Regions from separate parts of the Actinoplanes sp. NPDC051405 genome, predicted to be linked through region 1. Evidence: riboswitches for the same ligand, from Rfam matches in the RefSeq annotation. Region 1 holds a riboswitch; each other region holds the start of a gene.
What was found. A riboswitch is a leader RNA that binds a small molecule or an ion and turns the genes downstream of it on or off. The one in region 1 is predicted to bind cyclic di-AMP.
Positions count from the first base shown of each region.

Region 1 (10,051 bases):
GCGGCACCGGCACCAGCGGCACCGGCACCGGCGGCACCGGCCACACCGGTCGCACCGAGGGCACCGGCGACACTGGCGGCGCCCGCGGCACCGGCGGCAGCGGCGGGTCCGGGAGTGGCCGATGGTGGCTGCGCGGCGATCTCCGCGAGCCGGGCACGCGCACCGGCCGCGCGGCGCCGGGCAACGGCGGCGTCGGGCAGCGCGGCGACCGGCTCACCGAGCGCCACGACCGCCAGCAGCAGCACAGCGGCCCACTCGTCGGACAACCCGCTCCGGGCGGCCACCAGTGCGGTCCCGGTCACCGCGACGCCCCAGCCGAGCAGGCCGAGCGCGGCGGCGGCACCGGCCGAGCGGGCCGCCCGCGCTTCCAGCCGCGCCAGCACCCGGCTGCGCCGATCCGGTACGGCCAGAGCGTCCCCGCCCCGATGCCCCACAGCGAGCTCCTCGACGCCGTCGACGGTCTCTACCACGGCGTCCCGGAGTTCGGCGCGAGCCTGACCCGTGGCGGCGTCGAGCCGGCTCGCCTGCCGTGCGGCCAGCGCCGGAGCGGCCACCCCGCTGATCAGCAGTCCCGCCGCGAGCGGAAGCGCGACCGCGGGCAGTACCGCCACGGCGGTGACCGTCACGAGCGCCAGGGTGAGGGCCGCCGCGAGGGCGGGCAGGCGTCCCCGCAGCAGCCCGTCGACGCGGGCGTCCACGTCGTCCCCGACCCGGGTGAGCAGGTCACCGCGGCGGCGCAGCCGGGGGCCGGGCACCCGGGGGATGAGGTCGGCGAAGACGCGCGCCCGCCATTCGCCGAGCCGGGCGAAGGCCACGTCGTGCGAGACCAGCCGCTCGACGTAGCGCAGCAGCGGCCGGGCGACGGCACTGCCCCGGACGAGCACGACGGCCGTCGACAGGGTGAGCACGGGCGGCAGGGTCGCGGCCCGGACGAGCAGCCAGGTGGCCGCCCCGGTCAGCACGATCCCGGCCAGCCAGGACGCCGCCCCGAACCCGACGGCCGTGCCGGGGCGCCGCACGAGCCACCCGGCAGCTCGCGCCACCAGCGACCCACCGGCCGCAGGGGCGGGAACAGCGCCCGGCGCCGCCGCGAGTACAGCGTCCGGCGCGGCCGCGAGTACGGCGTCCGGCGCGGCCGCGGGGACGCGAACGACAGCCGGCGGGTCGGTCTTGCCGGCCTGGCCCTGGGCGGCCGCGGCCCCCTGCAACCGGCCCAGGCCCGCACGCGGCGTTGCCGAGGCGGAGTCGGGCTCTGTCGGGCCCGGCGGCGGCCAGGCGGCGAAGCCGGACGCCGACGGAACGGCCCGGCCGTCGGCGTGATGCGGGCCGCCATGGCTGATCGGCCCCGATACCGGCGGGACGTCGGGCGGCGGGGGAGTGACGTCGATGATCCGGTCGGCCGCGGCCAGCAGCCCGGGCCGATGCGCGACCACGAGCACCGCGCACCCCTGATCCGCCGCCGCCCGCAGCCGCCCGATCACCAGCCGCTCGGCTTCCGCGTCGAGGTGCGCGGTCGGTTCGTCGAGCAGCAGCACCGCCGGTGCGCGCCCGGCCGCCCGCAGCAGAGCCGCCAGCGCCAGCCGCTGCCGCTGGCCGGCCGACACTCCGGCCCCGTGCTCGCCCAGCACCGTCGCTGGTTCCACCTCGGTGTCCAGGCCCACCGTGCGCAGTGCTTCGCGCACCGCGTCCGGGCCGGTCCCGGGGAACACGTCGGCGACCGTGCGGACGTGCGGCAGGGTCGGGCGCTGGGGCAGGTACAGCAGGCCGGGACCGCTGAGCTCGACCCGTCCCGTGACCGCCGGTTGCAGCCCGGCCAGGACCCGCAGTGCCGTGGTCTTGCCGGCACCCGACGGTCCGCGCAGGGCGACCAGTTCTCCCTCGCGGACGGCCAGCGCGTCGAGGCTGAGCGCGTCCACGGTGGATCCGGGGTGCCGCACCCGCAGCCGGGCGGCGTACACGGCCGGTCGGTCGCCGCCGGCGCCGAAGCGCCCGTCGTGAGCCGCGGCCAGCACCGCACCGGTCGGCAGGAACGCAGGATCAGCGTCGGAGGGCGCCAGGATCTCGTCGGCGTCCGCGATGACCGCCGACGCGTCGGCGCTGGCGTGGTAGCGGGCCGCCATCTCGCGCAGCGGCCGGTACACCTCGGGCGCGAGCAGGATGACCAGCAACGCCGGGCCCAGCGTCAGGTCGCCGGCGGCCACCCGGAGCCCGGCCTCGACGGCGATCAGCCCGACGGACAGCGTGGCGACCAGGTCCAGCGCGGTCGAGGACAGGAACGCCACCCGCAGCACCCGCAGGGTCGCCGTGCGGTGGCGGTCGGTCATGTCGCGTACCACGGTGGTCTGGCGGTCGGCGCGGCCGTACACCCGCAGGGTCGCCAGCCCGCGTACGACGTCGAGGAAGTGGCCCGCCAGCCGGGCATCGGCCTCCCAGGCCCGCTGGGCCCGCTCGCGGGTCGCCCAGCCGATCAGCGCGCCCAGTACCGGGATCAGTGGCAGCGTGACCAAGGCGATCAGCGCCGACGTCAGGTCGGTGACGGCCATCGCGACGATGACCAGCGGCGGCAGCGCCACGCCGAGGACCAGCGCGGGCAGGTAGCCGGAGAACCACGGCCGCAGCGAGTCCAGGCCGCTACCCAGCACGGCGGTGAGCCGGTTGCCGCCGAAGCGGGCCACCCAGGCGGGACCGTGGTCCAGCGCCGCCGCGAGCGCCGAGCGGCGCAGTTCGTCGGTGACCGCGGCCGCCGTACGCTGGGCCACCACCTGCTCCGCCCAGGTCAGCGCGGCCCGCAGCACGAAGGCCGCGGCCAGCAGCGCCAGCGCGTCGTGGCCGGTGACGATCCGGGCCAGGGCGACGGCGACGGCCACCGTCGCGGCCGCCTGGCCGGCGCCGAGCAGGGCCGAGATCCCGATTCCGGTACGGCTGGAGCGCGCGTGCCGCAGCAACCGGGGGTCGAGGGGTCCACGGCTCATGACGGCACCCGCTCGCTGGCCACCCGGCGCCGGAACACCCAGTAGGAGAACGCCTGGTAGACCAGGACGCCGGGGAGCACCACCACGCCGACGACGCTGATCAGCCGCAGCGCCGAGTCGGTGGCCGCCGCGCCTGTCATGGTCAGCGACCAGGCCGGGTCCAGCGTGCTGCGCAGCACGACGTCGCCGTGCACGGTGAAGACGGTGACGACGGCGCCGGCGATGCTCAGCGCCGTACCGCCGAAGGCCAGTGCTTCCTGGCCGTTGCGAGCCAGCATGGCGATGCCCAGGCAGAGCGCGGCCGCGGCCAGCGCCGGCCGCGACTCGGTGGCGAAGCCGATCGCGGCCAGCACGGCGGTGCCGCCGGTGGCCAGCGTGACGCCGAGCCGGCGGGCCCGCAGGTGCACCGGGCCGGTGGTGCGCAGGGTCAGGAACATCGCCCCGATCAGCAGGGCGGCGAACAGGGCCGCACCCGCCCCGGCCAGGGCCGGCCAGCTCAGCAAGGCCGCGGTGCTGCGGCTCAGACCCGTACCGGTGACCTGGCCGTCCGGGCCGAGGGCCAGGCCGTGGGTGAGCACGCCCAGCACCGCTCCCCAGAGCAGCACGATGCCGGCCGAGCTGGCCGCCAGGGCCGCGTCGCAGCGCCGGCGCCAGCGTGGCCCGTCGCCCTTGCCCCGGAACTCCAGCGCCACCCCGCGGACGGCGAGCAGCAGCAACAGGGCGACCATCGGCAGGTAGAGGCCGGAGAGCAGGGCGGCGTACCAGTCGGGGAAGGCCGCGAAGGTCACGCCGATCGCGGCGACCAGCCAGACCTCGTTGCCGTCCCAGAACGGGCCGACGGTGCGGACGACGGCTCCCCGCTCGTGGTCGTCGCGGCCGACGACCGGGGAGAGCAGGCCGACGCCGAAGTCGAAGCCCTCCAGGACGAAGAACAGCACCCAGCAGAGCACCACGAGCGCGAACCAGACAGTGATCATGGCAGTTCCTCAGTAGACCGGGACGGGTTCGCGCTCGGGGGCCTGCTCGCCGGCGGCTGCGGCGGGCGCGGCGGCTTCGAGCGGTTGCCGGGACAGGTGGCGGACCAGCCGCAGCCAGACGACGGCGAGGATGCCGTAGACGACGGTGAAGCCGGTCAGGGAGACGAGCACCTCGCCGCTGGTCAGGCCGGGGGAGATGCCGTCGGCGACCCGGGAGATGCCGAACGCGAGCCAGGGCTGGCGAGCGGTCTCGGTGAAGATCCAGCCGAACGTGTTGGCCGCGGCGGGCAGGATCGGGATCAGCGGCAGAAAGCGGATCAGCAGCCGGTGGGCCTGCCGGTCGCGCCGGGTGGTCCACAGGTAGTACGCCGCGACGGCCGCCGCCAGCATGCCGATGCCGATCATCAGCCGGAACGTCCAGAACGCCACCGGGATCATCGGGATGTAGCTGCCCGGGCCGAACTGGGCGGCGTACTGGGCCTGGAGATCGTCGATGCCCTGCACGGTCGCGCCCGGGTCGCCCTTGGCCAGGATGGACAGCAGCCGCGGGATCTCCAGGCTGAAGAACGGCTCGCCGCCGTCCGGGCCGCCGACCGCGAAGACGGAGAAAGGCGCGCCGGTGGTGGTGGCGTACAGGGCCTCGGCGGCGGCCATCTTCATCGGCTGCACCTCGGTGATGACCTTGCCGAGGTGGTCGCCGGTCAGGGCGGTGAGGGCGCCACCGGTGAGCGTCAGCCAGGCACCGAGCCGGGCCAGCGTACGGAATGCCGCCTCACCCCCGGCCCGCAGCCGCCACACGCCGATGGCCAGCAGCAGCGACCCGCCGGCCATGACCGCCCCGGCCAGCGTGTGCGGGAACGCGGCCAGGTTGACCTTGTTGAGCAGCAGCGCGCCGAAGTCGTCGAGGTGGGCCCGCCCGGTCACCGGGTCCAGCGAGTACGCGACCGGGTTCTGCATGAACGAGTTGGCGGCCAGGATGATGAACGCGGACATCACGGTGCCGGCCGCGACGATGACGATGGTGGCGGCGTGCAGCTTGCGCGGCAACCGGTCCCAGCCGAAGTACCAGAGCGCGAGGAACGTCGCCTCCAGGAAGAAGGCGAGCATGCCCTCGATCGCCAGCGTCGGGCCGAACACGTCGCCGTAGAACCGGGCGAAGTTGCTCCAGCCCAGGCCGAACTGGAACTCCTGCACCAGCCCGGTGACCACGCCGACCGCGAAGGTGACGATGAGCAGCTTGCCGACCAGCTTGGTGAGCTGCAGGTAACGCTCCTGGCCGGTGCGCAGCCAGGCGAGCTGCAGGCCCGCGGCGGTGCCGGCCAGGCTGATCGACAGCGGCACGAAGAAGTAGTGGTAGATCGTCACGACCGCGAACTGCAGCCGGGTCAGCTCGAGCACGTCCACGGATGGCCCCCTCTACGACGTTCCGTAGTAGATACTACGCCCCGTAGTACGACGCTGTGCAGTAGAGTGGGTCACATGGCTTTGGGAGACCTCGAACGTGAGGTCATGACGCAGTTGTGGAACGCCGGCGAGCCGCTGACCGTGCGCCAGGTGCACGAACGGCTGAGCCGCGACCGCGAGCTGGCGTACACGACCGTGATGACCGTGCTGGACCGGCTGGCCAAGAAGGGTGTCGTCACCCAGCAGCGCGCCGACCGGGCGTACCGCTATGCCCCCGCGCAGTCGCGCGAGGAGATGACCGCCGCCCTGATGCTCGACGCCCTCAGTGCGGCCCCCGACGGCGTCCGCGACGCGGCCCTGGCCCACTTCGTCGGCCGGATCGACCCGTCGGCCCTGACCGCCGCCATCGAGGCGGCACGGAAGGACCCGGGCGTAGCGCCGTGACCGCCCTGCTGCTCGGCGCGCTCGGGCTGGCCCTGTCGCTGGTCGTGCCGGGCATCCTGGCCGGCGCGCGCTGGACCGACCGGGCGCCCGCGGCCGCCGTCGCGTTGTGGCAGAGCATCACCCTCACGGGGGTGCTCTGCGCGCTGGGCGTGGTCCTGGCCGGGCCGCAGGAGCTGGTCAGCGAGCTGGGCTCCGACCGTCCGGTGGGGGCCGCGGCGCTGATCTTCGCGCTGGTCGTGGCCACGGTGATCATCGTGCGGCTGCTGGTGTCGCTCGTCCGGGTGAGCATCCGGTCCCGGGCGCGCCGGTCCCGGCACCGGCTGCTGGTCGACCTGCTGGACAGTGCCGAACGCCACGGTGAGCTGCCGGTCGAGGTGCCCGCCGGGTTGCGGGTGCTGGACGGGCCGCTGCCGTTCGCGTACTGCCTACCGGGCCGCTCGCCGCGGGTGGTGCTCAGCGACGGTGCGCTGCGGGTGCTCGACGCCGAGCAGGTGGCCGCGGTCATCGCGCACGAGCAGACCCACCTGCGGCACCGGCACGACGTGGTCATGGAGTCGTTCACCGCGTTCTACCGGGCGGTGCCGCGGCCACTGCGCAGCCGGGCGCCGCTCGACGCCGTACACCTGCTGCTCGAGATGGTCGCCGACGACGCGGCCCGGCGGCGGTGCGGTTCGGCGCCGCTGCGTACGGCCCTGGCGCTGCTCAGCGACGCGGTCAGCCCGGACGCCCCGGCCGAGCTGGGCAGCGCGGCAGCGGAGCGCCGGCGCCGGCTCGACCGGCTGAATATCAGTGATCCGCGCCCGGTCACCGTGGGCCTGACCCTGGCCGCGGCCACCGGCGCGGTCGGTCTGGTGGTGTTACCCACGGTGATTCTGGTGTTGCCATGGCTGGACCGGGCGCTCTCGGCATGGCCGCTTTGACGGCCAATTTCTTACGCTGCGTCAATCAATGTTCGGCGCAGTGTGTCCTGATACCGCCGGGTTCAATTCGTCGTTGATCGGGAGTACGGTAATGCCCGGCTCGGCAGTCCCCCCTCGTCCCAACCCGGGCGAACTGACGGGCCACCGCCTAATCGTCGCGAGACGAACCGGGGACCCAGCAGTTCTGGGGTAAAGCCACCAGCAGCACGGTGGCCGGGCGCGCTTCCCGCCCGCACCCGTCAGCTAACCCGGTCGGCGGCCGAGGGAAGAAAGGACACTGCACCTACGTGAAACGGATTGAGGCGCGCAGCGCCGCAATTCTGCGCAGCATCGCCTGCGCCGTCATCGCGGTCGGGATTCTTCTCACTCCCGGGGTGGCGAATGCGACACCGTCCCCGTCGAGCATCGAAAAGCAGATCGACGAGCAGTGGAACAAGCTGGAACCGGTCATCGAGCAGTACAACAACGTGCACAACCAGCTGCTCAAGAACCAGGCCCAGCTCCGCAAGATCGACAAACGGCTCGCACCGCTGGAGCTGGAGGTCGACCTGGCCATGTCGCAGGTGGGCAACATGGCGGGCAAGGCCTACATGCAGGGCTCGCCCAGCGCCATGAAGGCCATGGTGGTCAGTGGCTCGCCGACCGCTCTGACCGAGAAGCTCACGTTCCTCGACCAGATCAGCCGGCACCAGCGTGAGTCGGTCTCGGGCGCCGCGAAGCTGCGCGACCAGCTCGCGGGTGACAAGCGCGACCTGGACACCCTGACCAAAGCCGTGGCGGCGCGCGACAAGGCGCTGGCCCAGCAGAAGAAGGACATCCAGAAGAAGGTCGACGAGCTGCAGAAACTGCGGATCAGGGCGTACGGCGCGAGCGGCGTCTCCGACGGTCCGTTCAAGACCGGCCCGTGCCCGGTCGACTACACCGACGACAAGGGTGGCCGGGCGGCGCAGAAGGCGTGCGACCTCATCGGCAAGCCCTACGTCTTCGGTGCGGAAGGGCCGGGCGGCTACGACTGCTCGGGCCTGACCAAGGTGGCCTGGGCGGTGGCCGGGGTGCACCTGGAGCACTTCACCGGTGACCAGATCCACGCGGGCCGGGCGGTGAGCCGCAGCCAGCTGCAGCCGGGCGACCTGATCTTCTACGGCAGTCCGGTCCATCATGTCGGCATCTATGTCGGCGGCAACACGATGGTGCACGCACCGCACACGGGCGACCACGTCCGCATGGCGTCGATCGATCGCAGCGGGGCCATCACCGGCATCCGCCGCCCGACCGGCTGAGGCTCGCACCACGCACGACGGAAAGCCGCCACCTCCGTGGCGGCTTTCTCCGTTCAGGGCTGCTCCGGGGCGAACTGGGCCAGCGCCATCTCCTTCGCGGCGGCGATGTCCTCCGGTCCCGCGGTGCCGGACGCCTCGATCACACTCACCCAGGTGTGCACCGACCGCAGCGTGAACTCCCGGGCCTCCGGCGAGTTGGCCGCGGCGACCGGGTCCTCGGCGAAAACACCCTGCAGGAACAGCCCCAGAGCCAGCAACGCGCCGTCCCAGCCGGGGCCGACATAGAGTGCCCCCGCGCCGCTGCGGGCCATCTCGATGGGGACGGTGTGTTCCAGCTCGAGCCGGGTCCGCTCCGCGCCGTCCGGGGACAGGCGCAGCTCCACCAGGCTCAGCGGCCCGCCGAAGGTCAGCCGCAGTAACCGCGGTGGTTCGCAAGCCAGGATGTCACCGCCCGCATTGCCCTCCAGCTGGAACTTGCCGCCGGCCCGCAGGTCACCGCTGACCGGGTAGAACCAGCGCCTGATCCGCTCCGGGTCGGTCAGGGCCGCCCAGACGTCCTCGACCGCGCCGTCATAGACCCGGCCGAGCAGGACGGTGACCCGTTCGCCACCCTCGATCGGGCCCCTGCTGACGGTGCGCCGAATGGCCTCGAGCTGCTCAGCGATCTCGATCATGGTGGTCCTCCTCATGCCGCGCCGTTCTGGACGCGAGCCAGTATGCCAGCCGTGACTTATATAAGCCAGAGCTGGTATGAGGAGAGATCGGCCCAGCAGTTCGCCACCGGCGCCCTGCGTCGCGGGAACGGCATCGAACAGTTCCTCGGCGATACCGTGATCGGCGGCGAGCCCGCCATCCGGTGGGTGGAGATCGGCCCCGTGGGCGGGCAGTACCGGGTCTCGCTGCACACCGTGCGAGACCCGGATGACGACGAGGTGGGCGACCTGCCCAACCTCATCTCGCTCGACCCGGTCGACGAGGCATATGTCGGCGAGGGCCGGGAAATCGGCCGCAGTGAGGACGAGCAAGAAGCGATGTCGCTCGCCGAACGCCTCACCGGCGCCCGCTCCGACCGCTGGTCAACCACGCGGTAGCCGGCGACGAATACATGGACTTCGTCAGGAGCCGGCGAGGCCCCGCCCGAGCGACATAGCCGTCAAGGCCGCATCTCGGTCCGCGGTCGCGACGGCGAGCGCACACCGCGGGCTCCGATGTGTCCGATCATGATGCTGCGAGACTGGGGGCATGTTTCCCGCTGCCTTCGTCCGCAACGTCACCGGCAACTGGGGCGACGACGGCCGGCGCTGGCTCGCGCAGCTGCCCGCCCTGGTCGAGGACGTCGCCCGGGAGTGGGGGCTGACGGTCGGTGCGCCGTACCCGTTGAGTTTCAACTATGTCGCGCCGGCGCGGCGGGCTGACGGGTCGCCGGCCGTGCTCAAGCTCGGCCTGGCCGCGGCCGGTCATGTCGCGATGGAGGCCGACACGCTCGGCTTCTTCGGCGGCCGCGGCGCGGTCGAGGTGCTGGCCCGCGACGACGACCGGGGTGCGCTGCTGCTGGAGCGGGCCGAGCCCGGCGGGACACTGCGGGCGCTGGTCCGCGAGCACGACGAGCAGGCCACGGTCGTGCTCGTCGACATGATGCGGCGTCTGCACCGGCCGGCGCCGGAGGGGCTGGTGCTGGAGGAGTTGTCCTCCCGCGTCGCGTCGTTCGACGCGCATCTGGCCCGGTATCCCGGCGATGACCCGGTGCCGCGGCGACTGGTCGAGCAGGCCCGGGCGCTGCTGGCCGACCTGTGCGCCTCCGCCTCGCAGCGGGTCGTCCTGCACGGGGATCTGCACCACGAGAACGTGCTGGCCGCGGTCCGGGAGCCGTGGCTGGCGATCGACCCGCACGGCGTGCTCGGCGATCCCGGCTACGAGGTCGGAGCGGTGCTCTACAACCCGTTCGACGGTGACGAGCCGGTGCTGGAGCTGCTGCCGGCCCGGGTGGAGCAGTTCGCCGACGGGCTCGGCATGCCCGTCGACCGGGTGGTCGCCTGGGGTTTTGTGCAGGCGGT
Region 1 covers NZ_JBVJIR010000037.1:30,437-40,487, forward strand. The annotation lists gene cydC (thiol reductant ABC exporter subunit CydC) at 1-2,972, opposite strand, end outside; gene cydB (cytochrome d ubiquinol oxidase subunit II) at 2,969-3,949, opposite strand; gene ACZ6S4_RS43820 (cytochrome ubiquinol oxidase subunit I) at 3,959-5,353, opposite strand; gene ACZ6S4_RS43825 (BlaI/MecI/CopY family transcriptional regulator) at 5,429-5,797, shown strand; gene ACZ6S4_RS43830 (M56 family metallopeptidase) at 5,794-6,717, shown strand; cyclic di-AMP (ydaO/yuaA leader) riboswitch at 6,853-6,990, shown strand; gene ACZ6S4_RS43835 (C40 family peptidase) at 7,005-7,997, shown strand; gene ACZ6S4_RS43840 (SRPBCC family protein) at 8,051-8,671, opposite strand; gene ACZ6S4_RS43845 (hypothetical protein) at 8,723-9,088, shown strand; gene ACZ6S4_RS43850 (aminoglycoside phosphotransferase family protein) at 9,240-10,051, shown strand, end outside.

Region 2 (10,051 bases), on a different contig from region 1:
CGCTGCCCGAGGGCGAGTACGCCCAGGACGAGGCGGCCGAGGCGCTGCGGGCGCTGGACACCTGATCCCGTCGGAGCCCCGACGACCTCGATGCCCGACCAAGGAGCGAGATGACCCAGCAGAACGAACGCCTGCCGGCCTTCGGCGACGAGGAAGCCGTACCGGACGGCGACAGCGACTTCGCCGGCGAACACTCCGACACCGCGGTGGACCGGGAGGTCATCGAGGGCGAGAAGGGCGAGGAAGAAAGCTCGCGCGGCTGGTCCGGCCTGGAGCGCGAAGGCCCGCCCTGACCGCATCACCCAGACAGCGGAAAGCCCCCGGCCGAGCGGCCGGGGGCTTCCTCGTGCCGGGATCAGGCCGCCTGGGCCAGCGCCGGCCGGTCCTCCTCGTCGCTCTGGTGGTCACCCTCCGCGGCCTCCTTGGCCAGGGAGTACGCCATCTGCAGGAAGTCGGACGCGGCCGTCGCGGTGAAAACGGTGGCCGCCAGCCGGGTCAGCCGGGGTGCGAATACCAGACCGCTGGTCAGCCCGGTGGCCACCCACACCGCCAGGCAGAACGGGCAGCTCAGCAGCTCACCGACGGAGTGGCGCAGGGTGCTGCCCTGGTCGCGTACCTCTTCGTTGATCTCACCGCTGCCGGCCGGCGCCGCATAGCGGGTGAACGGCGCGCGCAGCGGGCTGGTGATCGCGTCCTTGGCGATCAGCCGGCTCAGCTTGTGCGTCGCGATGGAGATCAGCACGATGTCGGCGGTGGCCGGGCGATCCGGTACGGGGCGCGCGGTCAGCTTCGCCGCGGCGGCCAGGCTGCCGGCGAGCAGTCCAAACGCCCCCATCGTGGCCACGTAACCGTCCAGCGGCCGGTGTTCGTGGGGTGCGTAGTCCCGCCGCAGCCGGTTCAGCCGGCCGCGTACCGAGGAGATCATGAAATCCGGGTTCCTCTCAGAAGTCCTGGGTGAGCCGGCCGGGATCGACCTCACGGCCGGCGTACCGGGACAGGTACTCGTTCTCCAGCTCCTCGGTCCGCCGCAGATGGTTGGCCAGGGCGGCGTCCGGGCCGTGTCGCAGGGTCTGCAGCCGGGTGCGGTGCAGGCTGGCCAGCTCACGGAACAGATCGTCGTCGGCCAGCCCCGCGGGGTCGATGCCGTTCTCGGAGACGACGGTCTCGTCGCCGGCGGAGTCGAGCCGGGCGTCGGTCATGACGGCGCTCCCTTCCTCGGTCGCTCAGTGCTTGCTGCAAGGGGTTGCCCGTGCGCCCTGCCGCCAAACCCGCCGGTACGCTGAGGGACATGAAAGGGCTGTGGACCCCCGCGTGGATCGCGCGCCACATCCTGGCGCTCGTGCTCGTGGCCGGATTCCTGGCCCTGGGCTGGTGGCAGTTCAGCCGGGCCACCGGCGGCAATTCGCTCAGCTGGGGCTACACCTTCGAATGGCCGGTGTTCGCCGTCTTCGTGGTGTTCATCTGGTACCGCGAGGTCCAGCAGGAGCGCCGCGCCGCCCGCGCCGCCGAGCAGGACGGGCCGGCAGAGGCCGAGCCGCAGTCGGAGGAGCAGCCGGCGCAGCAGCCCGTGCCCCGGCAGGACGCCCCGGTGACCGTGCGCCGCCCGGTCCGCGTACCGGTGGCGCAGGTGGCGCCGGCCGACGACGACGATCCCGAGCTCGCCGCCTACAACGACTACCTCGGCTGGCTGGCCGCCCACCCCGGAGCCCGGCCGAGCGACTATCCCGGCCGTCGCGCCAGCGCCGGCTGAGTCCAGACCGCCCAGTTCCAGCGAGTTCAAGGACGTGCACTATGCAGGGAGCCCTCACCCGCTACCGGATCATCGCCTGGATCGTCGGCGTGGTCCTCATCGCGCTCGTGGTGGTCGGCATGCCGCTGAAGTACCTGGGTGACAACGACACCGTGGTGGCCACCATCGGCCCGTTCCACGGCTTTCTGTACATGGTCTACCTGGTCGCCGCCTTTGACCTGAGCCGCCGGGCACACTGGCCGCTGGGCCGGATGCTGCTGGTGATGCTGGCCGGCACGATCCCGTTCCTCTCCTTCTGGGCCGAACGGGTCGTCTCGCACAAGTGGGTCCCGGCCACGCGCACTTCGCCGCCGGCCATGGCAGAGTAGAAAAAGTAACGCTGCGGAACGGATTTGTTGCCCGCCGTTATCGGGATCATTCTCTTATTTGTGATCATTGGCGCAAGTCACTCTTCGGGCTCTTGTGTTAATGCCGCGCGCCGATAAGTTAATGCGGTTGGTCCGGTCCGCAGCCACACCCTCGGTGGCGCCGGCCAACGCCGCCGAATCCTCGCCGGCGGAAACGGACGACCAGATCCCCCACGGTCACCGCCTCCGCCACGACGAACCGGGGAACCAACCGAAGCAGCACCGGGGTGAATCCGCGCGAGCGGTAGGGGCCTTCTTCCCGCCCCGAACCCGTCAGCTAACCCGGTAGGCGGCCCGAGCGGAAGAAAGGCCACAAACCGTTGCCACACGCCCGCACGAGGCTCCGTGCGCTGGTGGTTGCCGCCCTGGCGATCGCGATCACCGGCACCACCGCGACCGCCGCACACGCGGAACCGTCGACGAGTGAGCTGACGAAGAAGATCGACAAGGCGTCCGATCAGCTCGAGGACGTCGTCGAGTCGTACAACAAGATGAACATCAGCCTCAAGCAGACCAAGGACCAGGAAAAGAAGCTGGCCGCATCGCTGGCCCCGGCCAAGGCCGCGCTGGAGGCCGCCGGCACGCAGATGGACGCGATCGCGGCGTCGGCGTACAAGACCGGCAACATCGGCACCATGAACGTCGTGCTCGAGGGCGCGGACAACCTCATGGACAGGATGAGCATCCTCGAGCAGATCTCCCGCAGCCGCGGCCGTGACATCGCGGAGTACCGCGCGACGACGGAGAACTTCGCCGAGCGCCAGGCCGCCCTCAAGGCGACGCAGAAGAAGCAGGAAGCCGAGGCCAAGGCCCTCAACGCGCGCAAGAAGAAGATCGAGGGCGACCTCAAGAAGCTGTACGCGATGCGCACCGCCGCCTACGGCTCGCCCACCGAGAAGGCCAGCAAGTACACCGGCAACATCCCGTCCATCGCGGGCTCCGCCGGTAAGGCCGTCACCTTCGCCTACAACGCCCTCGGCGTCATGTACGACTACGGCGCGGACGGGCCGAACGGTTACGACTGCTCGGGCCTGACCTCCGCCGCCTGGCGGGCCGCCGGCAAGTCGCTGCCACACAACGCCGCAGCGCAGTACAGCGCGACCACCAGGATCTCGCGGTCCGAGCTCAAGCCGGGCGACCTGGTCTTCTACCGCAGCAACGGACACGTCGGCATCTATGTCGGCGGTGGCCAGATCATCGACGCCTCCCGCGCGGGCCAGCCCGTCAAGAAGCGCACGATCGACATCATGACCCCGAACGGCTACGGCCGGGTCACCTGAGCCGGGTCACCCGCTTCAGCAGGCACGAGAAAAGGCCGGTGTCCCCTGAGGGGTCACCGGCCTTTCGCCGTACTGGCGGTTGCCTTACGCGGCCTGCAGGCCCTCGGCCCGGGCCAGCTCACGCAGCCGGCCGAGCGCCTGGATCTCCAGCTGGCGGATGCGCTCCCGAGAGAGCGAAAACCGCGACGCCACCTCGGTCAGCGAGTGCTCGCGACCGTCCTCGAGGCCGTACCGGGCGCGCATGATGCCCGCCGAACGGTCGTCGAGGTGGTTCAGCAGTCCCTCGATGCGCTGACGCTCCAGCGCGGTCAGGACGATCTCCTCGGGCGACGGCGCGTCGCTGTCGGCGACCAGGTCGCCGAGGTTGGTGTCGCCGTCGTCGCCCACCGGGGTGTCCAGGGACACGGTGTCCTGGGCCCAGCGGGTCAGCTCGGTGACGCGCTCCACCGTCACGCCCAGCGCCGCGGCGACCTGCGCGGGCTCCGGGTCGGCGCCGAGCTCGCGGACGAGCTGGCGGGTGACGTTGCGCATCCGGTTGACGTCCTCGACCAGGTGCACGGGCAGGCGCACGGTGCGCTCCTGCTGGGCGATGGCCCGGCTGATGGCCTGGCGGACCCACCACGTCGCGTAGGTCGAGAACTTGTAGCCACGCTCGTAGTCGAACTTCTCGACGGCGCGCACGAGGCCGGTGTTGCCCTCCTGGATGAGGTCGAGCATCGGCATGCCCGAGCGCACGTAACGGCGGGCGATCGACACGACCAGTCGCAGGTTGGCGCGAATGAAGAGATCCTTCGCCCGCTTGCCCTCGGTGACCAGCCGCTCCAGCTCTTCCCGGCTCACGCCGCGACGGACCTCGCCGGTGTCGAGCAGGTGCTCGGCGTAGAGGCCGGCCTCGATTGCCTTGGAGAGGTCGACCTCCCTGGCAGCATCCAGCAGCGGCGTCCGGGAGATTTCGTGCAGGTAGACTCCGACGAGGTCGCGCTCCTCGGCGACCTGGTCGGTCCTCATCACGGTGTTCTTCTCCACGTTGCCCACGGTCCCCTCATTGCCTTCACTAACCCTGTTACGGGCAATACCTGCGTCCATCAGCCCTCCCCGTAACGTCCGCAGTTCATGCATTGCGGTGCTGACACATACCTGAACAGTTGGCGCCCTGCGCTGATTCCGGCTGGTGAGTCGAAAGTGTCACGAGTGTCTGAGCATCAGCTGAGAGCCGCGTGCATACTTACTGAAGAGGGCTCTCGCAGAGGTATTCGGAGCAGCACCCGCCGGTGGATGCGTGATGAGACGCATACCCTGTGCCCGCTTCATGACACCATCGGCCCCTCTTCGTCACAGCGACGGGCATCACGGATTCCGCTGCGATGCTCATCACTACCCAGTACGGGCTGGTAGCCGATTGGGTTCACGTCCAGCATCGACAGGTTGCCGTCCGGCTTGACCCAAACGCCACGGCGAAAGCTCCCGTCGCCGACCGCGAACGGGACCACCTGCCACGATGCGGCACGACAAGCCCCAGTTCACTCGCCCGTACGGGTGACCCACGCGGGAATGACGGCCGTTCGGCGGGCCGCCCCGGCCGTTCCATCGAGTCCCGGCGACCGTGACGCAAAACACACCGTTACGGTTCACGGTATGGAGCGCAGTGTGCTGGTTACGGGTGGAGCGGGCGGGCTCGGCGGGGCCATCCTCGATGTGCTGCGCGATCAGGGCTGGCGCGTCGTCGCCCCGGTCCGGGCCGGTGCCGATCGACTGCCGAAAGATGTGGTCTCGGTCACGGCCGAGCTGAGCGACCCCGATGCTGTCGCCGCCGCGGTGGCCGTCGCAACCGCGGAGTCCGACGCACCGCTGCGCGCGGTGGTGAACCTGGCCGGCGGATATGCCGGCGGCGGGCTGGTGCACGAGACGCCGATCGAGGACTTCGAGGCGATCCTACGGTCCAATCTGCGCCCGACGTACCTGGTGACCGCGGCCGCCCTGCCCCACCTGGTGGCGGCCGGCGGCGGCTCGGTGGTGTGCGTCTCGTCGCGCGCGGCGGTCGCCCCGTTCGCCGGAGCGGCCGGGTACGCGACTGCCAAGGCCGCGGTGCTCGCCTTCGCGAACGCGGTCGCCGTCGAATACAAGAAGAGCGGGGTGCGCTGCAACACCGTGCTGCCCAGCGTCATCGACACGCCGGCCAACCGGGCCGCCCAGCCGGCCGCCGACTTCTCCCGCTGGGTCACCCCGGCCGAGATCGCCCAGGTGATCGGCTTCCTGGCCGGGGACGGCTCGGCGCCGACCAGCGGTGCCGCCATCCCCGTCTACGGCCGGGCCTAGAAGCCCTCCGCCAGCTGGTAGGTCAGCACCGAGGCGGCCGCGGCCAGGGTCGCCACGGTCACCAGCAGCGCCCGGGCGTGGGCGACCAGCATCGTCGCCGGTCCCCGCGAGCCGGAAGGCACCCGGGGCAGCGGAACCACCGCCGGCACCGGCGCGGGCAGCCACGCCCGCAGATGGTCCAGCAGAGCCTGCTGCACCTGCTCCGGAGTGCCGTTCGCGTCGATCACCACGAAGGTGGGGTGCTCGGGCAGGGACTCGTACGCAGCGGTAGCCGCGCGCAGGTAGTCCATCTCCTCGTGGTCGTAGCCTCGCCGCTCGATCCGCTCGTACGCGACGGCGGGATCCACGGCCAGCAGGAACGTCACGTCCGGCGCGGGGAACACCCGGTAGGCCAGGCGGGCGCGGCGCTCGGCCCTGTTCAGTCGCTCGGGGCGGGGGGTCTTGGCGTGCGCGCGGATGCTCGCGTACTGGCAGACGGCGTACCGGTCCATGATCGCGATTTCGCCCGTGACCGTGCGGCGCAGCAGCGTGCGCAGGATCGCGAGCCAGCGCAGCACCGACTCGACGAAGAGCATCGCCTTACGGCCGAGCAGGTGCTCGCCGTCGCGCCGGCCCAGCGCCGTGGCCAGCCGGCCGAACCAGCGGCGGCCGCCGGCGTTGCGCCGGTACGTCGCCGGCAGGCCCCGGGCGGCCAGGGCGGTCGCCAGCTGGTGAGCCTGGGTGGTCTTGCCGGAGCCGTCGATGCCGACCAGCGCCACCGTGCGCAGCGGGCGGACGGCGGTGACCGGGTGGTGCCGGACCGGGTGCTGATCGTCGAAAGCGGGGCGGGCGGAACCGAGGTCAGGGACCATACCCACCAACGGTACCCGGGCCAGTCACGCTCGGTTCCGGCCCGAGGCGTGCTGCTGGTGTGAAGGCATCCGGCTCCGGGTAGACCGGAAGTGCCAAACGCACATCAATCGACGCAGGGAGACCGCCATGCCGCACCGGGTGGACGAGGGCCTGGTCAACACGCTCAAACGGGTTGCCTCCGTGCTCAAACAGGCGGAAGTCCCGTTCGCGCTCGGCGGCAGCTTCGCGGTTTACGCCCACGGCGGGCATTCCAGCGATCACGACGTCGACTTCCTGATCCGCGAGCAGGACAAGGCCCGGGCGCTCGAGGAGCTGTCCGCGGTCGGCTTCGAGGTGGAGCAGCCACCTGAGGACTGGCTGGTCAAGGTCTTCGACGAGGGCCGGATGGTGGACCTCATCTACCGCCCGGTCGAGTCGCCGGTGACCGACGCCACGCTGCGGGACACCGTGATGCGCCCGGTCGAGGCGATCAACATGCCCGTGCTGTCGGCGACCCAGCTGATGGTGCACAAGCTGCTGAGCTACACCCAGCACTACTGCGACTTCGCCACCGGCCTGCCGGTCGCCCGGTCCCTGCGCGAGCAGATCGACTGGGACAGGGTCCGCGAGGAGACCGCGAAGTCGCCGTACGCGGAGGCGTTCCTGGTCCTGCTCGACCGCCTGGACGTGGTCGCACAGCCGGGGGAAGCACGTCTGACAGTGGGGGGTTGAGATGACACCACAGCTCGACGAATACGTGGAGGCGGAGATCCAGCGCCTGCTCACCGAGAACGGCGCGATCGCCGAGCAGGGCATCACCCTGCAACGTCGCGAGCACCTGCTGGTGCTCGGCGGCGAGGTGGAGAGCGCCCAGCGGCGCGACGAGATCTGCCGGCAGATCACGGCGAACTTCCCGGACGTGGAGATCGCCTGCGACATCGGCATCGTGCGCGCCGCGGCGCCCAGCGAGGTGGAGGAGATCTCATGATCCGGATCGCCGCCGTGGGCGACGTCCACGTCGACAAGGACGTCCTGGGCCGCTACCGGCCCGCACTCGAACAGCTGCCCGGTGCCGCCGACGCGCTGCTGATCGCCGGGGACCTGACCCGGCACGGCACCGTCGAGGAGGCCAAGTGCATGGCGACCGAGTTCGGCGACCTGGGCGTACCGGTCGTCGTCGTGCTCGGCAACCACGACCACCAGAGTGACCAGCAGGACGCGCTCAGCGAGGTGCTCCGCGACGCCGGCATGACGGTGCTGGAGGGCGACGCGACCGTCCTGGAGATCAACGGTCACCGGCTCGGCATCGCCGGCGCCAAGGGCTTCGGCGGCGGGTTCGCCGGGGCGTGCGCCAGCTCGTTCGGCGAGCGCGAGATGAAGAATTTCGTCGGTACGACCGAGGCGATCGCCGAGCGGCTCGGTGCGGCGCTGCGGGGGCTCGACTGCGATGCCCTGGTGGCACTGACCCACTACGCCCCGGTGCCCGAGACGCTGGTCGGTGAGCCGCTCGAGATCTATCCGTTCCTGGGGTCGTACCTGCTGGGTCAGGCGATCGACTCGGCCCCGACGGCGCTGGCCCTGCACGGGCACGCGCACCACGGCAGTGAGCGGGGCCGTACGCCCGGCGGCGTGCCAGTCCGCAACGTGGCGCACCCGGTGATCAAGCAGGCGTACAACGTCTACCAGCTGCTCTCGGAGGACGTCGACGCCGGTCTCGCGACCGTCTGACGTCGCGGTGGCCGACCGGCCCCGTTCCCGCCCCGTCGAGGGCAGGAACGGGGCCGATGTGGTTGCCGGGACCCCAGGTTTTGGATTTTCGGCGCTCGGGTACCAGATCGACATGGAACTTTTGCTCTGGATCCTCGCAGTCATCCTCGTGGTCGCCGGCATCCTCGCGCTGTTCCGGCGGCAGATCCTCTGGGGCGTTGTCCTCATCGTCGTCGGTCTTCTCGTCGGCCCCGGCGGCGTCAGCATCTTCAGTTAAAACCCTCCTACCCCCCGGCAGTTTCCTGACCGGTCACGACGACCGCACCGGGGCTGCCGTATGGCTACCTCTCGCAGGCAGTCATACGGTGGCCCCGGTTCTCTTTGCGTAGCGGGACGCACACGAGGTGCGATGTCCCACATCGGACCTATGGCTCAATCCTCAGCGAACTGTTCCCGATGTTCGTGAGGGCGTGACGACAAAGTGGCCGAGGTCCATCACTTCACCTACGGAGCCTTCAACCCGATCGCGGCGTACCTGGTCGCGGTTCTCGGTTCCTTCCTCGGCCTGCTCGCCACCGGCCGGGCGCGCAGCGCCCGCTCCCGCAGCCGCCGCAACCGCTGGCTGGTCATCGCGGCCTTCTCGATCGGCGGCGCCGGCATCTGGCTCATGCACTTCACCGCGATGCTCGGCTTCGACGTGCCGCAGAGCCCGGTGCGGTACAACCCCTGGGTGACCATGGCGAGCCTGGGCCTGTCGGTGGTCACCGTGGGCCTCGGGCTGATGGTCGTCGGGCACGGCCGGCGCAGCCTGCCGAAGATCGCGGTGGCGGGCTTCTTCACCGGTATCGGCGTGCTGGCCATGCACTACACCGGGATGGCCGGGCTGCACGTGTCCGGCAAGATCCATTTCAACCCGGTCCTGGTCGCCGCGTCCGCGATCATCGCGGTCGTCGCCTGCGCCGCCGCGCTCTGGTTCGCCGTCTCGGTCAAGGGCATGGGCGCGATGACCGGCGCCGCCTTTCTGATGGGCATGGCCGTCTTCGGCATGCACTACACCGGCATGGCCAGCATGTCCGTCGAGCTCAGCCCGACCGTCTCCACCGCCGTCAGCGGCATCAAGCCGCTGCTGATGATCGTGCCGATCACGCTGGTCAGCGCCGCCCTCATCCTCGGCGTCGCGCTGAGCGCCCTGCAGGCGATGACCGACGAGGAGTTCACCTTCGGCGACGGGGTGCCGCGCCGCGGGATGCACGCCGAGAACCCCTGGTCGCTCAAGCAGGCGTCGATGTCGGCCATGCGGCGCGCCCCCGGCAGCCGCCCGTCGCCCGGCACCCGGCCCTCGCCGCGCCCGGTCCCGCTGCGCCCCAAGCCGCTGCTCGACGAGCCGCTGATCGACGTCCCTTCCTGATCGCGGACCCACGCGGCGGCCGCGTCCGGTATACCTGATCGGCATGGCGCCAAGGATGCTGCTGTCGATGCCGTTGCACGCGATCACCGAGGTGTACGGCGAGGCGGGTCTGCGCGAGCGGTTCTCCCTCGAACTGCTCGAGTTCCCGCCCGACGACCGGCGGCAGCTGGAGGAGGCGCTGGAGCTGGCGGCCCGGCTGCACGCCGACGACCGGCGGGTCCGCGAGCCGTACCTGAACCATCTGCTCCGGGTCGCGATCCGGATCATCCGCTACTACGGCATCCGGGACGTGGACGTGCTCACGGCGGCCCTGCTGCACGACGCCGTCGAGGACCATCCGGCCGAGCTGGCC
Region 2 covers NZ_JBVJIR010000040.1:497-10,547, forward strand. The annotation lists gene ACZ6S4_RS44280 (hypothetical protein) at 1-65, shown strand, start outside; gene ACZ6S4_RS44285 (hypothetical protein) at 111-293, shown strand; gene ACZ6S4_RS44290 (DUF1360 domain-containing protein) at 356-925, opposite strand; gene ACZ6S4_RS44295 (DUF6158 family protein) at 942-1,199, opposite strand; gene ACZ6S4_RS44300 (hypothetical protein) at 1,289-1,750, shown strand; gene ACZ6S4_RS44305 (DUF3817 domain-containing protein) at 1,792-2,118, shown strand; cyclic di-AMP (ydaO/yuaA leader) riboswitch at 2,329-2,463, shown strand; gene ACZ6S4_RS44310 (C40 family peptidase) at 2,511-3,437, shown strand; gene ACZ6S4_RS44315 (sigma-70 family RNA polymerase sigma factor) at 3,522-4,523, opposite strand; gene ACZ6S4_RS44320 (SDR family NAD(P)-dependent oxidoreductase) at 5,073-5,753, shown strand; gene ACZ6S4_RS44325 (dTMP kinase) at 5,750-6,604, opposite strand; gene ACZ6S4_RS44330 (nucleotidyltransferase) at 6,732-7,316, shown strand; gene ACZ6S4_RS44335 (hypothetical protein) at 7,318-7,572, shown strand; gene ACZ6S4_RS44340 (metallophosphoesterase family protein) at 7,569-8,312, shown strand; gene ACZ6S4_RS44345 (GPGG-motif small membrane protein) at 8,425-8,568, shown strand; gene ACZ6S4_RS44350 (MHYT domain-containing protein) at 8,773-9,699, shown strand; gene ACZ6S4_RS44355 (HD domain-containing protein) at 9,743-10,051, shown strand, end outside.
Region 2: it holds a riboswitch for cyclic di-AMP, as region 1 does, so the genes downstream of both, ACZ6S4_RS44310 (C40 family peptidase) here and ACZ6S4_RS43835 (C40 family peptidase) in region 1, are expected to answer to the same signal.

Region 3 (10,051 bases), on a different contig from region 1:
TCATGGTGGCGCTGACGGTCACCGCGATGCTGGCCGTGGCGTTCGCCCCGATCGCGCTGTTCTTCCTGATCACCGCGCCCGACTACGGGTTCTTCAAGCTGCTCAACGTGGCCATCCTGGCGCTGTCGGCCCTGGTCGGGCTGCGCTTCCTGACCGGCGGCATGCGGGTGCTCAACGAGAACGGCCTGCTGGCGCCGGAGAAGCCCGCGGTGCAGCAGGCGACGCCGGCCGAGGCCCCGGCCGGTCCCGCGCTCGCGCCGGCCGGCGCGACGGCCACCACGCCGGCCAACGGCAGCGGCGGGACCGCGACGCTCACCGCTCCGGCGCCGGCACCCGTACAGGCGGCTCCCGTGGTGCCGCCGGGCTACATGCTGACTCCGATCTCGCACCACCCGCGCCCGGTCCGGCCGCCGAAGGAGAGCCAGCCGACGCCGCCGAGCATGACCCTGCTGTACGTCTGGATCCTGCTCTTCGGCTTCGTCGGCACCCAGCTGGCGTGGACCCTGCGGCCGTTCTTCGGTAGCCCGGGAATGAAGTTCAGCCTGTACCGGGACATCGACGGCAACTTCTACGCCGAGATCCTGCGGACCCTGTCGAATCTGTTCTGATCTATTACCGGTTCCTTGACTGCCACGGAGGCGGTACGCAGCGTAGGCTGATCGGCGGTGGAAGAGACTGTCGACCAGCATGTGCTGCGTCCGGCTCCGGACAGGGAGTCGCCGGACGCCACCCCCGTGCACTCTCCGGCCGGTGGGTCGACCCTGCTGGACCGCAAGTTCGGGCGCGACGAGATCACCGTGGTCCGCCACGAGGTCACCGCGCGGCTGGACACCGGGTTGCTCGCCGACCGGCTGCACGGCTTCGTCCTCGCGATCAACGAGGTGATCACCAACGCCGTGCTGCACGCCGGTGGTCAGGGTCGCATCGTGCTGTCGGTCACGGCGACGACGGTGTGCTGCACGGTGACCGACTCGGGGCCGGGCATCCCGGAGCAGTTCCGCCGGCCGCCGAACGTGCCCGAGGCGTTCGAGGTGGGCGGCCGGGGCATCTGGCTGGCGCACCAACTGTGCGACGAAGTGACGATGGCGACCGGCCCAATTGGCACGACTATCGAACTGTGCGTACACCTGCCTGGCCGCAATACCCTGTCTGGCCTGGTCAACGAGGGCGCGACAGCCGGCTGAACGCTGAATGAAACGCCGTGGAAATGTGATCGAGGGCATTGAGGCGTGTCGGCCATCCGGGGCGACTACATTGGGCCAGTGCTTGGACTACCTCCTCATGTGACGGCGTGCCTCTTCGACCTTGACGGCGTGCTCACGCAGACCGCCCTGGTGCATAACGCGGCGTGGAAACAGACCTTCGACGCGTTTCTCCAGACCTGGTCCCGGCACCATGGACAACCGTTTGTACCGTTCGACCCGGGCGCCGACTACCACCAGTACGTCGACGGCCGGCAACGTGCGGACGGGGTTCGCACGTTCCTCGCCTCGCGGGGCATCACCCTGCCCGAAGGCACGCCCGACGACGGTCCCGACGCGGAGACCGTCAACGGCATCGGCAACCGCAAGAACATCCTGGTCCTGCAGAAGATCCAGGAAGGCGCCGTACAGGTCTACCCCGGCTCGGTCGACTACCTGCACGCGGCCAAGGCCGCCGGGTTGCGCCGCGCCGTCGTGTCGGCCAGTGCCAACTGTGCCGACGTCTTGCGGGCGGCCGGCATCGCGGAGCTGCTCGAGGTGCGCGTGGACGGCGTCACCGCCCGCGAGCAACACTTGCCGGGCAAGCCGGCCCCGGACACGTTCCTGGCCGGCGCGAAACTGCTCGGGGTGGCCCCCGAGCAGTGCGCGGTGTTCGAGGACGCTCTGGCCGGCGTGGCCGCCGGCAAGGCCGGCGGTTTCGGCATCGTGATCGGCGTGGACCGGGCCGGCCAGGCCGACGCACTGCGCGAGCACGGCGCCGACATCGTCGTGCAGGATCTCGCCGAGCTCCTCAAGTAATTCCCCTTACAGACTTTCTCCTTTCTCAGTTGCGAGAGGCACCACCGTGATCCGTGAACGGGCCTACCCCGTCGATCCCTGGCACATCAGGGAGACCCGGCTGGACCTGGATGTGCTGGCTCAGTCCGAGTCGGTCTTCGCCCTGGCCAACGGCCACATCGGCATCCGGGGAAACCTGGACGAGGGCGAGCCGCACGGCCTGCCCGGCACCTACCTCAACTCGTTCTACGAGCTGCGGCCGCTGCCGTACGCCGAGGCGGGCTACGGGTTCCCCGAGTCGGGCCAGACGATGGTCAACGTCACCAACGCCAAGCTCATGCGGCTGCTCGTCGACGACGAGCCGTTCGACGTGCGCTACGGCGAGCTGCGCTCCCATGAGCGTTCGCTGGACCTGCGCGCGGGCACGCTCGAGCGGATCGTGGAGTGGGTCTCACCCTCCGGTCAGGCGATCCGCGTGCGCACCGTACGCATGGTGTCGTTCACCCACCGCGCCATCGTCGCCTTCCTGTACGAGGTGGAGCCGCTCGACGCCTCCGCCCGGCTGATCCTGCAGTCCGAGCTGGTGGCCAACGAGCAGCTCCCGGCGACCAGCAAGGACCCGCGGGTGGCGGCGGTGCTGGACCACCCGCTGCAGGCCGAGGAGATGCTGGAGCAGCGCACCGGCGGCCTGCTCGTGCACCGCACCAAGGCCAGTGACCTGCGGATGGCCGCGGCGATGGAGCACGTGGTGGAGACGCCGGGCAAGCACGCGGTGACCACCGAGGGCCACCCGGACTGGCTGCGCACCACGGTGGCCTGCAAGCTGGAGCCGGGCCAGAAGCTGCGGGTCGTCAAGATCGCCGCGTACGGCTGGTCGAGCAACCGCTCGCTGCCCGCGGTGCGCGACCAGGTCGGCGCGGCCCTGGCCAGCGCCCGGCTGGATGGCTGGGAGGGCCTGGTCGAGGCGCAGCGGGAATACCTGGACGCGTTCTGGGACCACTCCGACGTCAAGGTCGAGGGCGACCCGGAGGTGCAGCAGGCCGTCCGCTTCGGCCTGTTCCACACGTTGCAGGCCGGCGCCCGGGCCGAGCAACGACCGATCGGCTCCAAGGGCCTCAGCGGCCCCGGATACGACGGTCACACGTTCTGGGACGCCGAGACCTTCGTGCTGCCCGCCCTGACGTACACGCAGCCGGCCGCCGCGGCGGACGTGCTGCGCTGGCGGCACTCCACTCTGGATCTTGCCCGGGAGCGCGCGCAGACCCTCGGCCTGCAGGGCGCGGCCTTCCCGTGGCGCACGATCCGCGGGCAGGAGTGCTCGGCGTACTGGCCGGCCGGCACCGCCGGGTTCCACATCGGAGCCGACATCGCCGACGCCGTGCGGCGCTACGTCTCGGCGACCGGCGACTTGGACTTCGAGCGCGACTACGGCCTGGAGCTGCTCGTCGAGACCGCCCGGCTGTGGCGCTCGCTCGGGCACCACGACCGGCACGGCCGCTTCCACATCGACGGCGTCACCGGCCCGGACGAGTACACGGCCGTGGTCGACGACAACGTCTACACCAACCTGATGGCGCAGCAGAACCTGTTCGCCGCGGCGGACGCGGCCAAGCGGCACCCGGAGCTCGCCCGCAAGCTGGGCGTGGACGACGAGGAGTCGGCGTCGTGGCGGGACGCGGCGGCTTCCGTGCACATCCCGTACGACCGGGAGCTCGGCGTGCACCAGCAGTCGGAGGGCTTCACCCGGCTGGCGGAGTGGGACTTCGAGAACACCCCGCCGGAGGCGTACCCGCTGCTGCTGAACTACCCGTACTTCGACCTGTACCGCAAGCAGGTGGTCAAGCAGGCCGATCTGGTCATGGCGATGTACCTGCGAGGTGATGCCTTCACCCCCGAGGAGAAGGCCCGCAACTTCGCGTACTACGACGCCCGTACCGTGCGGGACTCGTCGCTGTCGGCCTGCATCCAGGCCGTCATGGCCGCCGAGGTGGGCTTCCTGGAGCTGGCCCACGACTATCTGGGCGAGGCCGCCCTGATGGACCTGCACGACCTGCACCAGAACGCCCGGGACGGCGTGCACGTGGCGTCCCTGGCCGGTTCCTGGATCGCCCTGGTGGCGGGCCTGGGCGGCATGCGTGACTTCAACGGGCAGCTGTCCTTCGCGCCCCGGCTGCCCAGCCGGATCAACGCGCTGGAGTTCTCGCTGCTCTGGCGCGGCCTGCGGCTGCGGGTGGAGGTCACGGCCGACGAGGTGACCTACTCGCTGCGCAACGGCGGTGGTTCGGCGCGTCTGGACCTGCTGCACCACGGCAAAGAGGTCACCATCACCCAGGTGAAGCCGGTCGTGCTGCCGATCCCGCCGGCGCCGCCGACGGGACCCGCGCCCAGCCAGCCGGCCGGTCGCGCCCCGGTGCGCCGGGCCACCGGGGTCTGATTCCGCAACGAAGAAGCCCCCGTCCTCCGCGAGGAGGACGGGGGCTTCTCTGCGCTTGCCGCGCTAAAGCATCGAGACGTGTACGTGGTCCGTGTGATCACTGGGACCGTGGTACGACTTCCAGCCCGTGGCCGGGAACCAGATCTGTTTGTTCCAGATGACGTAGAGGATGCCGAGCCGGTCGGCGTTACGCACCAGGAAGGCCATCAGGTTGTTGCCGTACTCCCGGGTGTCCTGGTTGTGCCAGGGTGCGAAGCCGCTCTTCTGCAGGGACCAGTCGCAGGCGCGGCCCTTGGGATGCTCGAACGGGCCGCCGTTGCGGTGACAACCGACGAACCGGTTGAACTTGGCCTTCTTCACTTCCTTGTACATGTGGAAGGTCCGCGCGGTGATGCAGCCGCCCGTGGTGGGGTCGTCGACGTTGCAGGACTCCGGGCCGAACTCGCCGTCGGAGTTGCGGGGTGCGGGGGCGGCGACCCGGGACTTGGCGACCACGAAGCCACCCGTCACCGACTTGCCGCCGACCTGGGCCAGCGCCTTCTCCGCCGACTCCTTCTGCTTCTCCATCAGCGCGAGGTTCTGCTTCTGCGCCTTGACCTCCTGGTCCAGGCGCGTCTTGTTGGCGGTCACCTCGTCGATGGCCTGGTCCAGCTCGCGCAGCTTGCCGTCGTTGAGGGCGTTGATCTCCTCCAGGGAGACCGCCTTCTTGAGGAAGCCGTCCGGGCTGGTGGTGTTGAGCAGGAAGCCCATGGTCGAGATGCCGCCGGTGCGGTACTGCTGAGCGGCGACCGCGCCCACCTCGGGCAGCAGCAGGTCGCGCTTCGCCTCGGCGTTCTTGACCTTGAGGGCGAGACCGAGCTGGGTCTTGGTCGACTTGGCGACCGCCGCCTTCGCCGTCAGATAGCGCCGGCCGGTGGAGTCCAGCACGTCGTTCAGCAGCGGGTTGTCGTCGCCGTCGTCGGCGGTGGAGTTGGTGCCGTCCGGACCGGCGTTCGCCGGGGATGCGGGCACGAGCATCATCGTGACCGCGGCGAGCGGTGCCAGGGCGAGGATCAGCCACCGGCGGGGTCTTGCCGTCATTCAGAATCCTTCCGCGTGACCACCGGCCGGGTTAGCTGACGGGTTCGGGACGGAAGCGATCCCTACCACTGACTCGTGGATTCACCCCGGTAGTTCTGTGGTTCCCCGGCTCATCTTGCGACGATTAGATGGTGGGCTGCCGGCGCCTTGGGGGCAGCGCCTTCTGGCAGTGACCGGCGGCCAGCTTACCTGACAACGGCCGAACTGACAGCGCTGCCGCGAACGGTAAAAGGGTTACCGGGCAACGACTTTCCGTCACCGCTCGATGGAATGACGCAGGTCATAGCCCGTAACGACGCATTAATGTGAGTCGTTGCATTCTTTCCGGCAACTGCTCACCATCAGTGCACGATCCATTGCGCACCGTGTGACGACTGTCGATTCCTAGCATTGATGGGTAGTGTTCGTCACGGTCTCAGCGCAGACCGCCGCCTAATCGCCGCACGGCGAGCCGGGGAACCACTTGAGTAATGGGGTGAATCCGATCCGCGCACCCCCGCGCGATCGGTAGGGATCGCTTCCGTCCCGAACCCGTCAGCTAACTCGGTCGGCGGCCGACGGAAGGAATGTTCGTGAGGCTCAACCCTGTCCGCCGGCGATTAGCGACCGTGCTCGCGGTCCTCGTCGCCACCTCGGGGCTGGCGCTCGCCGCCCCGACCTCCGCCACCGCCGCACCCCGCCCCTTCGCCGCGCCGGGCGACTCGGGCGACGACGGCGAGGGCGGTTCGAAGTCCCTCATCAAGCAGCTCGAGGCGGCGTCCAAGGGCTTCGTCGAGGCCAAGGAGGCACTGGACCGCTCCAAGAAGCGCCAGCAGCAGCTGACCGCCAAGCTCAAGGAGCTCGACACCCAGCTCGGCCCCAAGCAGGCGGCGCTGGACGAGATCGTCCAGCGGGCGTACCGCACCGGGCGGCTCGGGCCGATGTCGGCGATGATCACCGCCGATTCCACCGGCAGCATGCTGGACCGGGCGCAGACCCTGGAGACCATCGCCGTCAAGCAGGACCGTGCGGTGCGCGACCTGAAGGACAGCCGGGACCAGCAGGCGCAGGCCAAGACGGCGATCGACACCGCCGTCCGCGAGCAGCAGCGCCAGCTCACCGTCATGGCCAAGCGCAAGAACCAGGCCGAGGACGCGCTCAAGGCCGCCAACGCCGCCAGCGCGGCCGACGGTGGGTCCACCAGTTCGTCGTCCGGCGGCGGTTCCTCCAGTGACGGCGGCAGCAGTGCGCTGGCCGCGGCCGCGCCACGCAACTCGGACGGCTCCTTGCCGAGCGAGTCCTGCAGCGCCAACGACCCGACCACCTCGGGATGCATCACGCCGCGCACCCTGCACGCGATGAACGAAGCGAAGAAGGACGGTTTCACCCGCTTCGTCGCCTGCTTCCGCCAGCAGAACAGCGGTGAGCATCCGAAGGGCCGGGCCTGTGACTTCGCCGCCGACAAGGGTGGCTTCGGCGGCGACGCGACCGGGGCCAGCCGGGACTACGGCAACCGGCTGGCGAACTACTTCATCAACAACGCCGGCCGGCTGGGTGTGCTCTATGTCATCTGGTTCCGGCGGATCTGGCTGCCCAGCAGTGGCTGGAAGTCGTACTCGGGCGCCGGTGGCGACCCGAGCAGCGACCACACCAACCACGTGCACCTGTCGATGCGCTGACCTGATGCGCTGATCACGGGAGTGCGGGGCCTACCGCTTGACGTAGGCCTCGTACTCCTTCAGCACGTCATCGGTCGGGCCGTCGGCGCGGATCAGGCCCGACTCCAGCCAGATGGCCCGCTCGCAGGTGTCGCGGATCGACTGCTCGCTGTGGCTCACCAGGAACACGGTGCCGGCCTGCGCGCGCAGATCCCGGACCCGCTGCTCACTGCGCCGGCGGAACTTCGCGTCGCCGGTGGCCAGCGCCTCGTCGATGAGCAGCACGTCGTGCTGCTTGGCGGCCGCGATGGCGAACCGCAGCCGGGCCCCCATGCCGGACGAGTACGTCCGCATCGGCAGCGAGCTGAAGTCACCGCGTTCGTTGATGCCGGAGAAGTCGATGATGTCCTTGGTCTTGCTCTTGACCTCGGCCGGGGACATGCCCATGGCCAGGCAGCCCAGGACCACGTTGCGCTCACCCGGCAGGTCGTTCATCAGGGCCGCGCTGACGCCGAGCAGGGACGGCTGGCCGGCCGCGTAGATCGCACCGCGCTCGACCGGCAGCAGCCCGGCGATCGCCCGCAGCAGCGTGGACTTGCCTGAGCCGTTGGTGCCGATCAGGCCGACGGCCTCACCCTTGTACGCGACGAAGCTCACACCCTTGATGGCGTGCACCTCACGCATGGTCGCCGGCTTGGTGCCGGTGACGAGCCGCTTGAAGCTGGCGAGCGGGCTGCCGGTGCCCGGGGTCGCCGACTGCTGGATCCGATAGACCACGTGGGCGTCGTCGACGATGACCGTCGGATCGCGCCGGTCGCCGCCGGTCATGTTGTCAGCCACGGCCGTAGCCCTTCTCTCCGCGCCAGAAGTAGACGTAACCCCCGAGACCCACCACGAACGTCCAGGCGAGCGCCTCCAGCCACATCACCGTGGGACTCGCCGCGAGCGGCACGTCCTCCATCAGCGCGTGCCGCATGAGGTCGATGAACACCAGCATCGGGTTCGCCTCCACCAGGGTCAGTTTCCAGCCGCTGAGGTGGTCGGTGAAGCGGGTGACCGGGTAGAGCACGGCCGACAGGTAGAGCCACATCCGCATGACGAACGGGATGAGGTTCCGGACGTCCGGGATCTTGCTGCCCAGCCGGGCGCCGGCCAGGGCCAGGCCGGCGTTGAACACGGCCTGGAGCAGGAAGATCGGCACGATGAGCAGCCACTCCAGGGTGATCGGCTCACCGAAGCCGACCACGATGACCATCAGCACGGCCAGCGAGGCGAGCGTGTTGCGGACCTCGACCATGGTGATGGCCAGGGGCAGGCTGCCTCTCGGGAAGTGCAGTGCCCGGATCAGCCCGAGGTTGCCGGTGATCGCCTGGATGCCCGCCGACACCGTGGACTGGGTGAAGCCGAAGATGAACACGCCGGTGCACAGGTACGCGACGAAGTTGTCGACGCCGCTCTTCGTGTTCAGGATCACGCCGAAGATCAAGTAGTAGACAGCCGCGTTGATCAGCGGCGTCAGCACCTGCCAGAAGACACCGAGCCGGGTCTTGCCGAGCGACGAGGCAACCTTGGCGTTGGCGTACGACGCGATGAAGTGCCGGTACGCCCAGAGCTGACGCGTGTACTCAGGCAGGGAAGGCAGCTTCCCGGCGGCGCTGAGCCCGTGTTTACGGGCCAGCTCCTTGAGCGTCAGGCCGGTCTCGGAATCGGCGACCGCCGTCTGAGGCATGGGGCGCTCCGATCTGGTCGGTCCGCTGGGGATGGGGGACCTGGATGACTTGCGCGGGAACACACTAAACAGTGTGCCGCGATGGAACGGCGTCGTATCGACGTCAGCCCCGAAAGTAGCCGAACTAGCGCCGGAACGCAACCGTTGCGTCCTGGCGTATAGTGCACTCGTGGTTACAGCGAAACGTGCACCCGCCGGAGCGGCGGTGCTCCGCGGGGACATCACCGCGGCCATCCGCAACGCGGTCATGAACGAGCTGGCCGAGGTCGGCTACGGGCGCCTGTCCATCGAGGCGGTGGCGCGCCGGGCCGGCGTCGGGAAGACCGCGATCTACCGCCGGTGGAGCAACAAGCTGGAGATGGTCCTCGAGATCGTCTCCGCCGTGGCGGAGCGTAGCGTGCCGATGCCCGACACCGGAAGCTTCTCCGGCGATCTGCAACTGCTCCTGTTCATCGTGAGCAGGGCCCTGCAGCACCGGATCGCGTCTCAGATCATCCCGGACCTGATGGCCGAGGCGGCCCGCAACCCCAAGATCGCCGAGACGCTGCAACGGGCGCTGCGCACCCACCAGCTGGCCGTCGGCGAGAAGATCGTGGGACAGGCCGTCGAGCGCGGCGAGCTGCCCCCCGGCACGAACGCCGACCTGGCCGTCGACATGATGCTGGGCCCGCTGTACTGGCGGCTGGCGGTCTCGCGCACCCCGATCGACGACGACTACCTCGAGAACCTCAGCAACGCCGTCCTGCGTGCGCTGCAGGAGACCCGCCCCGCGCACTGAGGTCATCGGCCCGCGACGGCGTTCCCCACCCGCAGCGGGAACGACGCCTCGATCCGCCAGCCGGCCGGGGCGCGTGGACCGTGGACCAGGCTTCCGCCGTACCGGGCGAGGTCCTCGGCCAGGCTGAGCAGGCCGAAGCCGCCGGCCTCCCGCCCGGGCCGAGATCGCGGCGGGTCCGGGGGCTCGCTGGTGATCCGCAGGATCAGCGTCCCCGCGCCGTGCTCGGTGCTGATGCTGAGCAGGGCGCCGGGTCCGTCGTGGCGCAGGGCGTTCGTCGCGGCCTCGCCGATCAACCGGTCGGCGACCGCGAGCACCGGCGGCGCCAGCACGTTCCGCAGGTCCGGTGGGTCTGCCGCCAGGCGCAGCCCTGCCGCGCCCAGGGTCTCCAGCCGCGCCGCCAGCCGGGTCGCCGGG
Region 3 covers NZ_JBVJIR010000008.1:107,569-117,619, reverse strand. The annotation lists gene ACZ6S4_RS18905 (hypothetical protein) at 1-608, shown strand, start outside; gene ACZ6S4_RS18900 (ATP-binding protein) at 666-1,184, shown strand; gene ACZ6S4_RS18895 (beta-phosphoglucomutase family hydrolase) at 1,263-2,000, shown strand; gene ACZ6S4_RS18890 (glycoside hydrolase family 65 protein) at 2,047-4,413, shown strand; gene ACZ6S4_RS18885 (coiled-coil domain-containing protein) at 4,477-5,493, opposite strand; cyclic di-AMP (ydaO/yuaA leader) riboswitch at 5,499-5,634, opposite strand; cyclic di-AMP (ydaO/yuaA leader) riboswitch at 5,913-6,062, shown strand; gene ACZ6S4_RS18880 (coiled-coil domain-containing protein) at 6,066-7,151, shown strand; gene ACZ6S4_RS18875 (ABC transporter ATP-binding protein) at 7,182-7,958, opposite strand; gene ACZ6S4_RS18870 (ABC transporter permease) at 7,963-8,859, opposite strand; gene ACZ6S4_RS18865 (TetR/AcrR family transcriptional regulator) at 9,029-9,637, shown strand; gene ACZ6S4_RS18860 (sensor histidine kinase) at 9,640-10,051, opposite strand, start outside.
Region 3: it holds a riboswitch for cyclic di-AMP, as region 1 does, so the genes downstream of both, ACZ6S4_RS18885 (coiled-coil domain-containing protein) here and ACZ6S4_RS43835 (C40 family peptidase) in region 1, are expected to answer to the same signal.